2 regions of the Picosynechococcus sp. PCC 7003 genome follow, and region 1 is predicted to be linked to the other one. Evidence: predicted binding sites of a transcription regulator. Region 1 holds the regulator's gene; the other holds the start of a gene.
The links. The regulator HrcA, encoded in region 1, represses chaperone genes, less so after heat shock. The targets are predictions, from matches to a motif close to TTAGCACTCNNANNNTNNGAGTGCTAA.
Positions count from the first base shown of each region.

Region 1 (6,419 bases):
GCCACCTTTAAAATCGATACCAAGCAAAAATAAACCATGGTTAAGCATGGGAAGATTCGCAATTTGCCAATCGAGCGGTACCATTTTAAAGGGTTTGAGCGGAATTTCCCGCCCCCTCATCATAACAATTTGATCACCCTCCCCCAGAAGGAGACGATTAGTAATCACCTAAGGAGAAAGCCCATGAGTCGCGTGTATGTCTTGCTGTTTAATGCCCGGACAGAGAATGAAGGGATTCACACACTCCAAACTGGCGATCGCAACAAGATTTTAATGTTTGAAGATGAAGATGACGCTACCCGGTTTGGGCTAATGTTGGAGGCCCAAGATTTTCCGCCCGTCTCCATCGAAGCCATGGATGAAGAGGACATTATCGAGTTTTGCCGGGATGCAGATTATGATTGGCAGCACATTGCTGCTGGCGAATTGGCCACGCCCCCCGAAGCAAACGTGAAAGATTTAGCTTGGGATCCAGAAGGAAAGCAACAACAAGCGCCCGAAGCAAAAGAATCAGAAGACGATTTGTCGGCTACAGAATTAGATCGCATTCGACGTCAATTAGAAGGACTTTTGTAATGGGTTTGGGCAAGGCAATAAAAGATTTAGATCGACAGCATTTTAATGCCTAAGGCGATCAAAACCCCACCGCCAAAAAATTCTACTTTTTCACCTAAATGTCCTGAAATGAGCTTGGCAAAAAATAGGCCCACATAGGTGGCGCAGAAAGCAGCCAGGCCAATGCTGAGGGAGTAGGGCACAAGTGGTTTACCAATTAGGCCAAGGGAAACGCCCACCCCTAAGGAGTCGATGCTGGTGATACTAGAAATAAATAAAATTTTCCACAGACTATGGATTTTGACGGGTTCGTCATCGTCATTATCTGGTTTAGCTCGCATTTCTTGGTAGGCGTTGTAGCACATGTGACTGCCCACCAAAAGCAGTAAACCAAAGGCAACCCAATGGTCATAGGCCATAATCATTGTCTGGGCAAAGTTTCCCAAGATGAAACCAAAGGCGATCGCCGCCCCCTCAGAAATCCCTGAACTGACCGCAAAAAACAAAGCCCGTTGTCCAGAAAAGTGCCGTGTACCAAGGGCTAAGGCGGCGGAAAAAGAATCAATACTGAGTACGAGGGCAAAAATGATGATATCTACTTCAAAACCCATAAATGCCGTGGCGATCGCCTCTCCAAAAAGCTTGTAACTATCACTGTAAACGAAAAATCACCAGTCGATTTATCATAGTTTTTTCATCATTCTCAAAATTCACACAATTGTTTTAAATCTCTCTAAAAAAGGCGATCGTCTACAGATAAATTGAACTCTTTTTTAGTTTGATGCAAACAGGAATGCGCTTTCTACAGGCGGCATTTAGACAAAAATAAAGATATCAATCTAGAATGACTCAAGAAAACTTTTGGCAATTGGTGGTGATTGAAAATAATTTTAAACTTCAGCAAGCCGGGGTCAAGTGACGCTTAAACGGAGAGCATTTTAAGGCCCACAGCAATCAAGATGCCGCCGCCAAAAAACTCAACTTTTTCTCCGAGTTGACTAGAAATTAATTTCGCGCAAAAGAGGCCCACATAGGTGGCGAAAAAAGCAGCAATCCCGATCCCCAGGGAATAGGGAATGAGGGGTTTCCCCATTAAACCGAGGGAAATGCCAACGCCCAAAGAATCAACACTGGTAATGCTAGAGACCAAGAGAATTTTCCAAAGGCTGTGGATCTTTCTGGGTTCCTCGTTATCATCTGGGAGCTTTTGCATTTCTCGGTAGGCGTTGTAACACATATGAACGCCAATGAGAATCAAGAGTACAAAGGCAATTCCTTGATCATAGAAAGTGATGTATTGGGCGAAATTACCCAGGAGAAACCCGAAGGAAATAGCACCGCCCCCGGAAAAGCCAGAACTGAGCGCAAAGAATAAGGCCCGCTTTCGGGAGAAATGACGTGCTCCAAGGGCTAAGGCCGCGGAAAAACAGTCAATACTTAGTACTAAGGCAAAAAGAAGAATATCTAAGTCAAAATCCATAAAATTCCTCGTGGTTTCCCCCTACAAAAATTGTGGAGATCACCATTTATGAAAAAAAAGAAAATAAATTTGAGTCTTGTATTTGACGATGCTTACAGCCTAAAAATCGCCCTTTAAATTCTCAGAAAGATAGTCTGCTGTGGCTTCTACTAAGGCGATCGCATTTTCATAAAACATCCGCGTCGGGCCAAGCACCGCAACACTGCCAACGGGCGTTTTTTCCTGGTAATAGTAGGTGGAAATGAGGGCGCAGGTTTTCATCGGTTCCAGGGGATTTTCGGTGCCAATGTGAATCAGCGTTGGGCGATCGCCTGGCAAACCACTAAAGACCACCGGAAGCAGTTGTTCTTGTTTCGCCTCGAGCAAGTGCAATAGGGTTTGTAACTGTTCAATTTGAGAAAATTCAGGTTGTCGCAGCACTTCTGAAATGCCTCGCACCAGAATTGGTGTCGCAATTGTATTGGGCACAATCTGCGCAATCTTGCCTAAAATCGTCTCCAATAGCAGCTGACAATGCTGAAAGTCCTCGTCCAAAGCCTGGGGATCAAGACTGGCAATTTCTTGGAGCGATCGCCCCTGGAGATGGTGATTTAAAAAATTCGACAAAACGGCTAGCTCATCAGGGTCACAATCTAGGGTCAAGGGCAACGATTGGGGTTGATAACTATCCATCACCACAATCATCATCACCTTTTGGTCGCCTAGGGGGAGCAACTGTAGATAACGTAGGCGAGCATAGTTTTGATGGGGCACCGTAATCAGAGCAATATAACCACTTAACGTCGCTAAAATTTGCGTTGCCCGTTGGAGGGTCGCTTCGAGTCCCCAAGATTTTGCGGCGGTTTGTTCCTGTAGCGTTTGGCTAGCTCGTTTCCGGGTCTGGAAATTGGGCGTAACCAGTTCATCCACATAAAAACGGTACCCAGAATCCGAGGGCACCCGTCCTGCGGAAACATGAGGTTGATACAAAAAACCTGCCTTTTCTAATTTTCCCATCACATTACGAATGGTTGCGGAGCTAACCTGAAAGTCGTATTCCTCCACAAGGGTCTTGGAGCCCACGGGTTCCGCCGTGGAAATGTAATGGTTGACCGTTGCTCGAAAAATATTTTGGTGACGGGGATTAAGAATTTTCTGAGCAACCATACGCAGACAGTAACGCTTTCAATACTAAGAAATATAAAAAAATAGTAAAAAAACTTGGCTCAACTTAAGAAAGATTTAAGGTCTAAGTTTGGGTTAGTATAGCTCATTCTCTCCTAGTAGCGCGGTAGGCTTTGATCCATAGAGAGAGTGTAAAAGTGAATCCCACCTTCAATGTTGATCACTTGGGTAAATCCTTGTTGTTGCAGCCAATAACACATTTGCGCTGAACGCACACCGTGGTGACAGAGCACATAGGTTTCTGCCTGGGGGTCAAAGTCCACGGCAATGCGGGGAGCCCATTGTTCAAATTGACTCAGAGGTAAATTAGTAAAGCCTGGGAGCGCGACGATATCCAGCTCATAGGGCTCACGCACATCAATGAGTTGCAAAGCTTCGGTCGTGGCGACCCGCTGGGCAAAAACCGTAGGACTGACGGCCTGGAGTTGTGGGTTAGAACTGGGGTTTGTCATGGTTAAGCTGGCAGGGTAAAAGAAATGAACATTTTTAGCATTTTCTGACTCTATTTGGGAACGCTAAGGCTGAATTGCTAGGGGATCTTCACCTTAGGGGGGTTCAAGGTTAAGGAGTATTGCAGTTCCCCCGGAGAGTCGGTCAAGGCAATTTGGGAATGGTACAAGTAACGGTAGAGGCGTTAGATCTTCTGTCCCACTTTTTTGAAGATGGTACAGGGTAACGCATTCTGCTTGGCGATCGCCTTTGTTCTGCGTTAACGATTTATATAAATATTCCATTTTTAAGAAACAGCCGTTAATTTTTTTGAGTTTGTATGAACTTTGCGAATTTTCCGTGGTTATCCACGATTATTTTATTTCCCATCATTGCGGCATTATTTTTGCCCATCATCCCCGATAAAGATGGGAAAACAGTGCGCTGGTATGCCTTGACCATTGGCTTAATTGACTTTGTGTTCATCGTGACAGCCTTTTACACGGGCTACGATTTTGGCAGCCCGAACCTGCAACTGGTAGAGAGCTACACCTGGGTCGAAGCAATCGATCTGCGGTGGTCAGTGGGGGCCGATGGCCTCTCCATGCCCTTGATCCTTCTGACGGGGTTTATTACAACTTTGGCGATCTTGGCGGCCTGGCCCGTGAGCTTTAAGCCGAAGCTATTTTATTTCCTGATGCTGCTGATGTATGGCGGTCAAATCGCTGTCTTTGCCGTGCAGGATATGTTGCTATTTTTCTTTACCTGGGAACTGGAACTGGTTCCGGTTTACCTGATTTTGTCCATTTGGGGCGGTAAAAAACGACTCTATGCCGCAACGAAATTTATTCTTTATACCGCTGGCGGCTCGTTATTTATTCTGATCGCTGCCCTGACCATGGCTTTCTATGGAGATACGGTCACCTTTGATATGACGGCGATCGCCCAGAAAGACTTTGGCATTAACCTCCAACTGCTGCTCTATGGCGGCCTCCTGATCGCCTACGGGGTGAAGTTACCGATTTTCCCTCTGCATACCTGGCTCCCCGATGCCCACGGTGAAGCCACGGCCCCAGCCCACATGCTCCTGGCAGGCATCCTCTTAAAAATGGGTGGTTACGCCCTGCTGCGGATGAATGCCGGGATGCTCCCCGATGCCCACGCCCTTTTTGGCCCGGTTCTCGTCATCTTAGGGGTCGTCAATATTGTCTATGCGGCTCTAACTTCCTTTGCCCAACGGAATCTCAAACGAAAAATCGCCTATTCCTCCATTTCCCACATGGGCTTTGTGCTGATTGGGATGGCTTCGTTTACCGATTTGGGCACCAGCGGCGCAATGTTGCAGATGATTTCCCACGGACTCATTGGCGCAAGCCTCTTCTTTATGGTTGGTGCCACCTATGACCGTACCCACACCCTAATGCTCGATGAAATGGGTGGAGTCGGCAAAAAGATGAAGAAAATCTTCGCCATGTGGACGACCTGCTCGATGGCATCTTTGGCGTTGCCGGGGATGAGTGGTTTCGTCGCTGAATTAATGGTGTTTGTTGGTTTTGCCACCAGTGACGCCTATAGCCCCACCTTCCGGGTGATCATCGTTTTCCTCGCGGCAGTGGGTGTTATTTTAACGCCGATTTACCTGCTTTCAATGTTGCGGGAAATTCTCTATGGCCCCGAAAACAAAGAGCTTGTGGAGCATGAAAAACTGATCGACGCCGAACCCCGCGAAGTTTTTGTGATTGCTTGTCTGTTGATTCCGATTATTGGGATTGGTCTGTATCCGAAGGCGGTTACCCAGATCTATGCTTCTACTACAGAAAATCTGACGGCGATTCTACGCCAATCGGTGCCGAGTCTCCAGCAAACAGCAAAAGCACCTAGTTTAGATGTAGCGGTGCTGCATGCTCCAGAGATTCGTCCCTAGGCGTAATAACCTCTAGTGATCTTTAGGCGGTGTGACTGGACACCGTCTTTTTTTGTCCTCAACAAATCTTAAACAAAGGCGATCGCCTACCGATTTTATTTATAGTTATAGTTGATTCGAATAAGTTCTAGAGGATTAAGGGTCATCGCAATAATCTCTAATAAGCTGGTCAAGACTGGTTCCCTCCGGCAAATATTCCCTTCTCTTCTTGAGAGCAGCAATCATGTTCTATTTTGTTGAAATCTGGGGAGTACTTTGGCAGAAACTTGACGATGTGCCCCTTCTGGTCGGCAAGTTCCCTTATCCTGCTTTTGCGGTGAATTGGAGCATTATCCGTGACTAATATTGAGTTCTCCTTCAACTGCGGCATCAACCAATGGGATAACCATGTCTCAAAACAGATGGCATTCACGCTTCCTGTAACCAACATCGGGGCAATCATCATAGCGTCTTGCTGCTTCTGCTTTGCTGCCGCCAGAGCGGACAAAGTTCACCACTCTTGTTCTGAGGTCTAAGCCATACATCTTTTCCCTCCATTCTTTATTCGAATTTACTATAACTACACAAAAAAGTGGGCCAGTCCACAGACTAACCCACATTATCTAACGATTTTTGGTGATCAGATCGCCATTATTGATCCTTCATCCAGTTATCATCAATCATCGCATCATCATCAATTACAGGCGCTTTCCCCTGAACGTCCGACGGAATCGGCGTATCATCAGAAATTAGTTCATCGCCAGAGATAATGTCCTTGCGATTCGATTTTCCTTCCGTAAAGGCTCGCGCTGTTTGATCATCAAGAATTTCGCTGCCATCAAGATCATCGTAGGAGCGGCTCGACAACCCAGCACCATTGTCATTAGT
Region 1 is NZ_CP016474.1:2,078,348-2,084,766, forward strand. Features, by position in the region: gene AWQ21_RS09940 (DUF3110 domain-containing protein) at 184-576, shown strand; gene AWQ21_RS09945 (manganese efflux pump) at 603-1,166, opposite strand; gene AWQ21_RS09950 (manganese efflux pump) at 1,478-2,035, opposite strand; gene hrcA (heat-inducible transcriptional repressor HrcA) at 2,135-3,181, opposite strand; gene AWQ21_RS09960 (rhodanese-like domain-containing protein) at 3,295-3,651, opposite strand; gene AWQ21_RS09965 (NAD(P)H-quinone oxidoreductase subunit 4) at 3,969-5,552, shown strand; partial or broken gene AWQ21_RS09970 (transposase) at 5,688-5,994, opposite strand; gene AWQ21_RS09975 (DNA-directed RNA polymerase subunit beta') at 6,183-6,419, opposite strand, start outside.

Region 2 (6,419 bases), 500 kb from region 1:
AGCAACAATGGTGGTGTTGTCTTTGGTGATGGTGATGCGGCGGGCTTTACCAAGCATATCAACGCTGGTGTTGTCGAGCTTGAGGCCTGCATCTTCGGTGATCAGTTGGCCACCGGTGAGTACAGCGATATCTTCGAGCATTTGCTTACGGCGATCGCCAAAACCAGGTGCTTTAACCGCAGCAACATTGAGGACACCCCGGAGACGGTTGACCACGAGGGTGGCGAGGGCTTCTTTCTCGATGTCTTCAGCAATGATCACAAGGGGTTTCCCTTGGCGGGCAACCTGCTCAAGGATCGGTACAAGGTCTTGAACCAGGGTAATTTTCTTGTCGGTGATCAAGATAAACGGATCTTCGAGCACCGCTTCCATGCGCTCGGTGTCAGTGACGAAGTAGGGGGAAGTGTAACCCTTGTCGAAACGCATCCCTTCGGTGATTTCGAGTTCGGTTTCCATGGATTTCCCTTCTTCGAGGGAGATCACACCTTCTTTACCGACTTTGTCCATGGCTTTGGCGATCATGTCGCCAACTTCCTTGTCGTTACCCGCAGAGATAGAACCAACCTGGGCGATCGCCGTGGAGGATTCCACCGGACGAGATACTTCCTTGATCCGACCGACGAGGAATTCCGTCGCTTTGTCGATGCCGCGCTTAATGGCGATGGGGTTGGCCCCGGCCGCAACGTTGCGCAGACCTTCCTTGACCATCGCGTGTGCCAAAACAGTCGCAGTGGTGGTTCCGTCACCGGCCACATCATTGGTTTTAGAAGCCGCTTGACGAATGAGAGAAACACCGGTGTTTTCGATGTGGTCTTCGAGCTCGATTTCCTTAGCAATAGTCACACCGTCATTAACGATCTGGGGTGCGCCAAATTTCTTTTCGAGCACAACATTCCGACCTTTGGGGCCAAGGGTGACGGCAACAGCCTCAGCAAGAAGATCGATCCCTTTTTCGAGGGCGCGGCGAGCATCTTCGTTGTAAATAATAGATTTAGCCATAATGATTGAATTTCTAGGTTGAGCGTTTTACGAGGAAAAATAGAAAAATCTGAAACGATTGCTTAGGTCAAACCTAAAAATAATTACGCAACGGTTGCGAGGATATCTTTCTCAGAAAGAAGGACGTAGTCGTCGCCACCGAGCTTGATATCAGTACCAGCGTACTTGGAGTAGAGAACTTTATCGCCAACTTTGACATCAACGGCAGAACGGCTACCATCATCGTTGCGCTTGCCTTCACCAACAGCAACAACTTCGCCGATTTGGGGCTTTTCTTTGGCGCTATCGGGAAGGAGGATCCCACCAGCGGTCTTTTCTTCAGATTCGCTGACCTTTACGAAAACGCGATCGCCAAGGGGCTTGAGGGTAGAAACATTGATGCTAATTGCTGCCATGGATAATTTCTCCAGATCAATAAACGACTAAATTTAGCTAGATTGAAGTTTAGCACTCTCAATCTCTGAGTGCTAATTTAGCGGAGAAATTTAAATCCAGACAACTCCCGGTAATGTACGGGTTCCCGAACTTTAGATCGTCGCGAAAATTAGACCCTACTGTTTCCCAAGGAAAACCCTGACAGAGACTGCTTTCTGCCCCCGCCAAAACTTCCGGAATAAGTGGGCCTCTATTGTTTAACGATCGCCCCAAAATCCGCTAAAACCCGCGCGTGATTTCGCAATAGCCCAAGGAGATTCAAACGATTTTCCCGCACAGCAGGATCCTCTGCCATCACCAAAACACTATCTTCTCCATCAAAGAACCGTTCGACCGTGGGGGCTAGGGCCGCTAAACCGTCAATTAGTTTTTGGTAATCCCGTTCGGTGCGAGCCGCTTCGGTGGTGGGCACGAGTTCGACTAAACCGGCATAGAGATCCCGCTCGGAATTTTGCTCAAATTTCTCCGGGTTAATTACCCCTGTCGGATCGAGGCTATCCGTGCTGAGGTTCCCCTTCGCTGCCAATTTCGCAGAACGATTAATGGTGGCGTAGATTTGTTCTAGTTGCCCATCATTACGAATGCTCTGTAAAAATTCCGCGCGATCGCCTACATCAAGTAAATCCGTCAAGGCTCGTTCTGTGTATTCCGCATCATCCCCAAGAACGGCATTGACTAGGTCATAATCAATGCCCTTTTCATCCTGGAGTAAGGTTTGAATCCGCTGGATAAAGAAGCTTTGCAGATTTTCGAGGGGGGAGTCCTTGTCGGGGTGAGCGGTGACAAAATCCTGGGCGCCCTGGGCGAGTAGTTCTCTCAGATCAATTTCAAGACCCGCATCCCACGCGACGGTAATAATGGCGTTGGCCGCTCGCCGCAGTGCAAAGGGATCGGAAGAACCAGAGGGGATCATTCCCAGGCCGAAAATACTAAACAATGTATCGAGGCGATCGCCCATGCCCACCACTTGACCCGCGAGGGTTTGGGGCAAAATATCATCGGCATTGCGGGGTAGATAATGCTCGAAAATCCCCTCAGCCACGGCGGGCGCTTCCCCACTGACTAGGGCATACTTTTGACCCATAATGCCCTGAAGTTCCGGGAATTCATAGACCATCTGGGTCACCAAATCCGCCTTACAGAGCATGGCGGTGCTGGCAATAATTTCTTTCTCTTCCTCAGACAGGCCAAGCTGTTCAGCAATTTGCTGGGAAATTTCCATGATGCGGTCTACTTTGTCCCGCATCGTCCCCAACTCTTCCTGGAAGGTGACGGCTTCTAGTTGGGGCAAATAGGTTTCTAAATGTTCATCACAGTCGGCCCGGTAGAAAAACTGACCATCCGCTAACCGCGCCCGGATCACCCGACCATTGCCCGCAGCGATAATATCTGATTTCTTGGGGTCGCCGTTGGAGATGGTAATAAATTTCGGTAGGAGCTTCGTTTTATCTTGGCGATCGCGCACCGCAAAATAGCGTTGGTGGGTGACCATCACCGTCGTAATCACTTCCGTGGGCAACTCTAAAAATTCTGCCTCAATGTCTCCGACCACGGCTGTGGGATATTCCACTAAATTCACCACCTCAGCGAGGAGATCAGCGGGCATTTCTGCTTCACCACCAATCTCTGCCGCCGCCGCTTTGACGCCAGCAACAATTTTTTCTTCCCGCACCTGGGGGTCAACTTCCACAAAGGCTTGCTGCAAGGTGGCCACATAATCAGCCGCATTATTTAAAGTCACATCCCCTTGATGTAAAATCCGGTGCCCGCGAGAAATACGACCCGCCTCTAACTGACCGGAGCCATTCACCAGTTCCAGCGGTAACACAGCCTCATTCCAGAGAGATACTAACCAGCGGATTGGTCGCGGAAAACGCAGATCCCCATCGGCCCACCGCATAAACCGCCGCCCTTCGAGGGCCGTAAACCAACCCAAAACCAGTTCCTGCAAAATTTCTGGGGTGGGGCGACCAAGGGTTTTCTTTTGGACAAAAACAAAGTCTCCTTTTTCCGTGGGGCGCACTTCTAGGGCCGCTACTTCGACTCCCTGTTTCCGGGCAAAACCTTCGGCGGCCTTGGTGGGTTGTCCCTCTTTAAATGCGGCGGCAGCAGGGGGGCCTTTAATTTCTTCTTCCCGGTCGGCCTGCTGGTCTGGCAACCCTTGAATTAACACAGCCAGGCGTCGGGGCGCTCCGTAGACTTCGATTCCGTCTGGGGTGAGAAAATACTCCGTGAGACTATGGGAAACGCGATCTTTTAATTGGGCGATCGCCGCCGCGACAAAATCAGCAGGGAGTTCTTCTGTACCAACTTCAATGAGGTAGGTTGCCATGGGAAACGAAATCAGGTCAATAATGAATCTTGATTAGTTTACCGTGAAGCCACAGGAAAAATAGTGCCCATGGCAATTCATTACCCTCGCAGTAAGAAAAAACGGGCGATCGCCGTTCTCGAAAAACTCCACGAACTCTACCCCGATGCCACCTGCAGTTTGGACTACGAAACCCCTGTGCAATTGATGGTCGCGACGATTCTTTCGGCCCAATGTACCGACGAGCGAGTGAATAAAGTGACACCGGCGCTCTTTGCTCGATTTCCTGATGCGGCGGCCTTTGCGGGGGCGGATGTGGCAGACATTGAACAGTTGGTGCGCTCGACGGGTTTTTATCGCAATAAAGCCAAAAATATCCAAGGGGCTTGCCAGCGGATTATGGCGGTTTTCAATGGAGAAGTGCCACAAACGATGGAAGAGCTTCTGACCTTACCCGGTGTGGCCCGGAAAACGGCCAATGTGGTTCTGGCCCATGCTTTTGGGATTTGTGCGGGGGTGACGGTGGATACCCATGTGAAGCGGCTGAGTAATCGCTTGCGCCTGACAAAATCTGATAATCCGGTGCAAATTGAACGGGATCTGATGAAGTTAATCCCCCAGCCGGAGTGGGAAAACTGGTCAATTCGTCTGATTTACCATGGTCGCGCTGTCTGTAATGCCCGGAAACCCCAATGTGATGTCTGTGCGATCGCCAACCTTTGTCCCTCAGCCCCAAAACCCCAGCCCAGTTAAAGATGATCAAAAGATAAATCGACTGGGCACAAGCTGGATCCGGCCCGCATCCATTTCCGCCATCAAGAGTTCGAGAGCTTCATAGTCCTCATCAGAAACATGGCCAAGGCGTGTCAACTCGGAGTTGATCGCGTTTTCAATTTCGGGGGTCATCTGTTTAATGAAAAGGGCTTTTTCCACTAAACGACGAATCATAAATGGCGTACTCACAGCAGTAATGTTTTTCCTAAAAGAGGAACCCGTTTCATTACAAAGGAACGATTTTTTTATTTTCCCTTAATCAGCGAAAATAATGAATGGTATAAATGGCGTAAAGTGCTGAAATTAGTCTGGGTTATGGTTTCATTTTCGAGGTGTTTACACAATTTCTCCCAGGTCTTAAATAATTTTTAAACTTCGGGCTTCTATTTTTAGAAAAAATGTAAACAAACATACTGTTCTTAAAGGTAATAAAGGATCTTTTGGAAACGAGATGTCTTTGTTCAGGATAAGTTATCATCACACCTGGTTTTTGAGTCTCCCCCATACAATGGTTCTATCCCAAATCAAATGTTTAGCAAGCTTTTTCGGGTTTGCTCACGCTAAAAAGTTATTTGATTTTTGTATAAAATTTTTGACTAAGACGATGGGTAAACAGGGAAGTTCCCCTGGGGAGAGTCTACCGATGGATATAAACCAACAGGCTGTTATTCTACGCCCAAATTATACTTTGGTGGCCCCAAATCTTGATGGATTTTGGCGATCGCTCCATAGGGCGATTAATGATGAATTAAGTCAGGAAATTTTAGTCGACTTACAGCAGGTAGAATTCATTGACAGTGCGGCGGCAGTGGTGCTCAGCCAGGGCACGAAATTGGCCGAAGCCCATGGCAAACGTCTTGGTTGCTGTGGGATCAATTCCCAGGTGCGCATGGTCTTAGAACTGACCCAAATGGAGCAGTTTGTACGCATTTTTGAGAATGAAGCAGAATTTTTTACACAGACATCCCAGCTGTTCGCGGCCTAACATCTCGAAGGCTCTCCGGTATAATGGGGGACTTAATTGTTTCCCTTGACTCCCTTGGAGGTTCATCACCTGTGGCAACGGCTCCTTGTCTTCCTCAACCGGCTGATTACGAAGCGCTGATTACGACGGATATTTTTAAACCGGCGCGCTACTTGGGCAATGAACTGGGGGCAATCCACAAGCCTTGGACGGAGGCGGTGGTGCGTTGGGTGCTTACCTACCCGGAAGTTTATGAGGTGGGTTCCTCGAATTTGGGTCATATCCTGCTCTACAACGTGATTAATGCCCAACCTCGACAATTATGCGATCGCACCTATTTGCCTGCCGCTGACCTGAGCGAAAAGTTAAAGGCAAAAAACCTGCCGTTGTTTGCTCTCGAATCCAGGCGATCGCTGTTGGAATTTGACATTCTCGGCTTTAGTTTGAGCTACGAGCTCGGGGCGACAAATATTCTAGAAATGCTTACCCTTGCCCAGATTCCCCTCACTTGGCAGGAACGGGAAACGGGGAATTATCCGTTCATTTTTGCAGGGGGACAAACGGCCACCTCCAATCCAGAACCCTACGCTGACTTTTTTGACTTTATTGTTCTCGGCGATGGCGAAGAACTTTTGCCGGAAGTGGGCTTCATCCTCGAAGAAGCCAAGGTTAACGGTCTGAGTAAGGAAGAAACTCTGCTGGATTTGGCCCAGGTGCCGGGGGTCTATGTGCCTCGCTTCTATGAAATGGCGGCGGATGGTTCTGTATATCCAATCCGTGACGAAGTGCCCAAGCGAATTTTGCGGCGGGTAGCCACGCCGATTCCAGCCTATTCCATTGGTCTCGTGCCCTACGTGGAAACGGTTCATGATCGTCTGACGGTGGAAATTCGCCGGGGTTGCACAAGGGGTTGTCGCTTCTGCCAACCGGGGATGT
Region 2 is NZ_CP016474.1:2,577,252-2,583,670, forward strand. Features, by position in the region: gene groL (chaperonin GroEL) at 1-999, opposite strand, end outside; gene groES (co-chaperone GroES) at 1,083-1,394, opposite strand; gene glyS (glycine--tRNA ligase subunit beta) at 1,625-3,766, opposite strand; gene nth (endonuclease III) at 3,836-4,498, shown strand; gene AWQ21_RS12265 (hypothetical protein) at 4,505-4,693, opposite strand; gene AWQ21_RS16420 (STAS domain-containing protein) at 5,163-5,504, shown strand; gene AWQ21_RS12275 (TIGR03960 family B12-binding radical SAM protein) at 5,576-6,419, shown strand, end outside.
Region 2: groES (co-chaperone GroES) is a predicted target of HrcA. The motif match lies at 1,444-1,470, and genes of this name have one in related genera.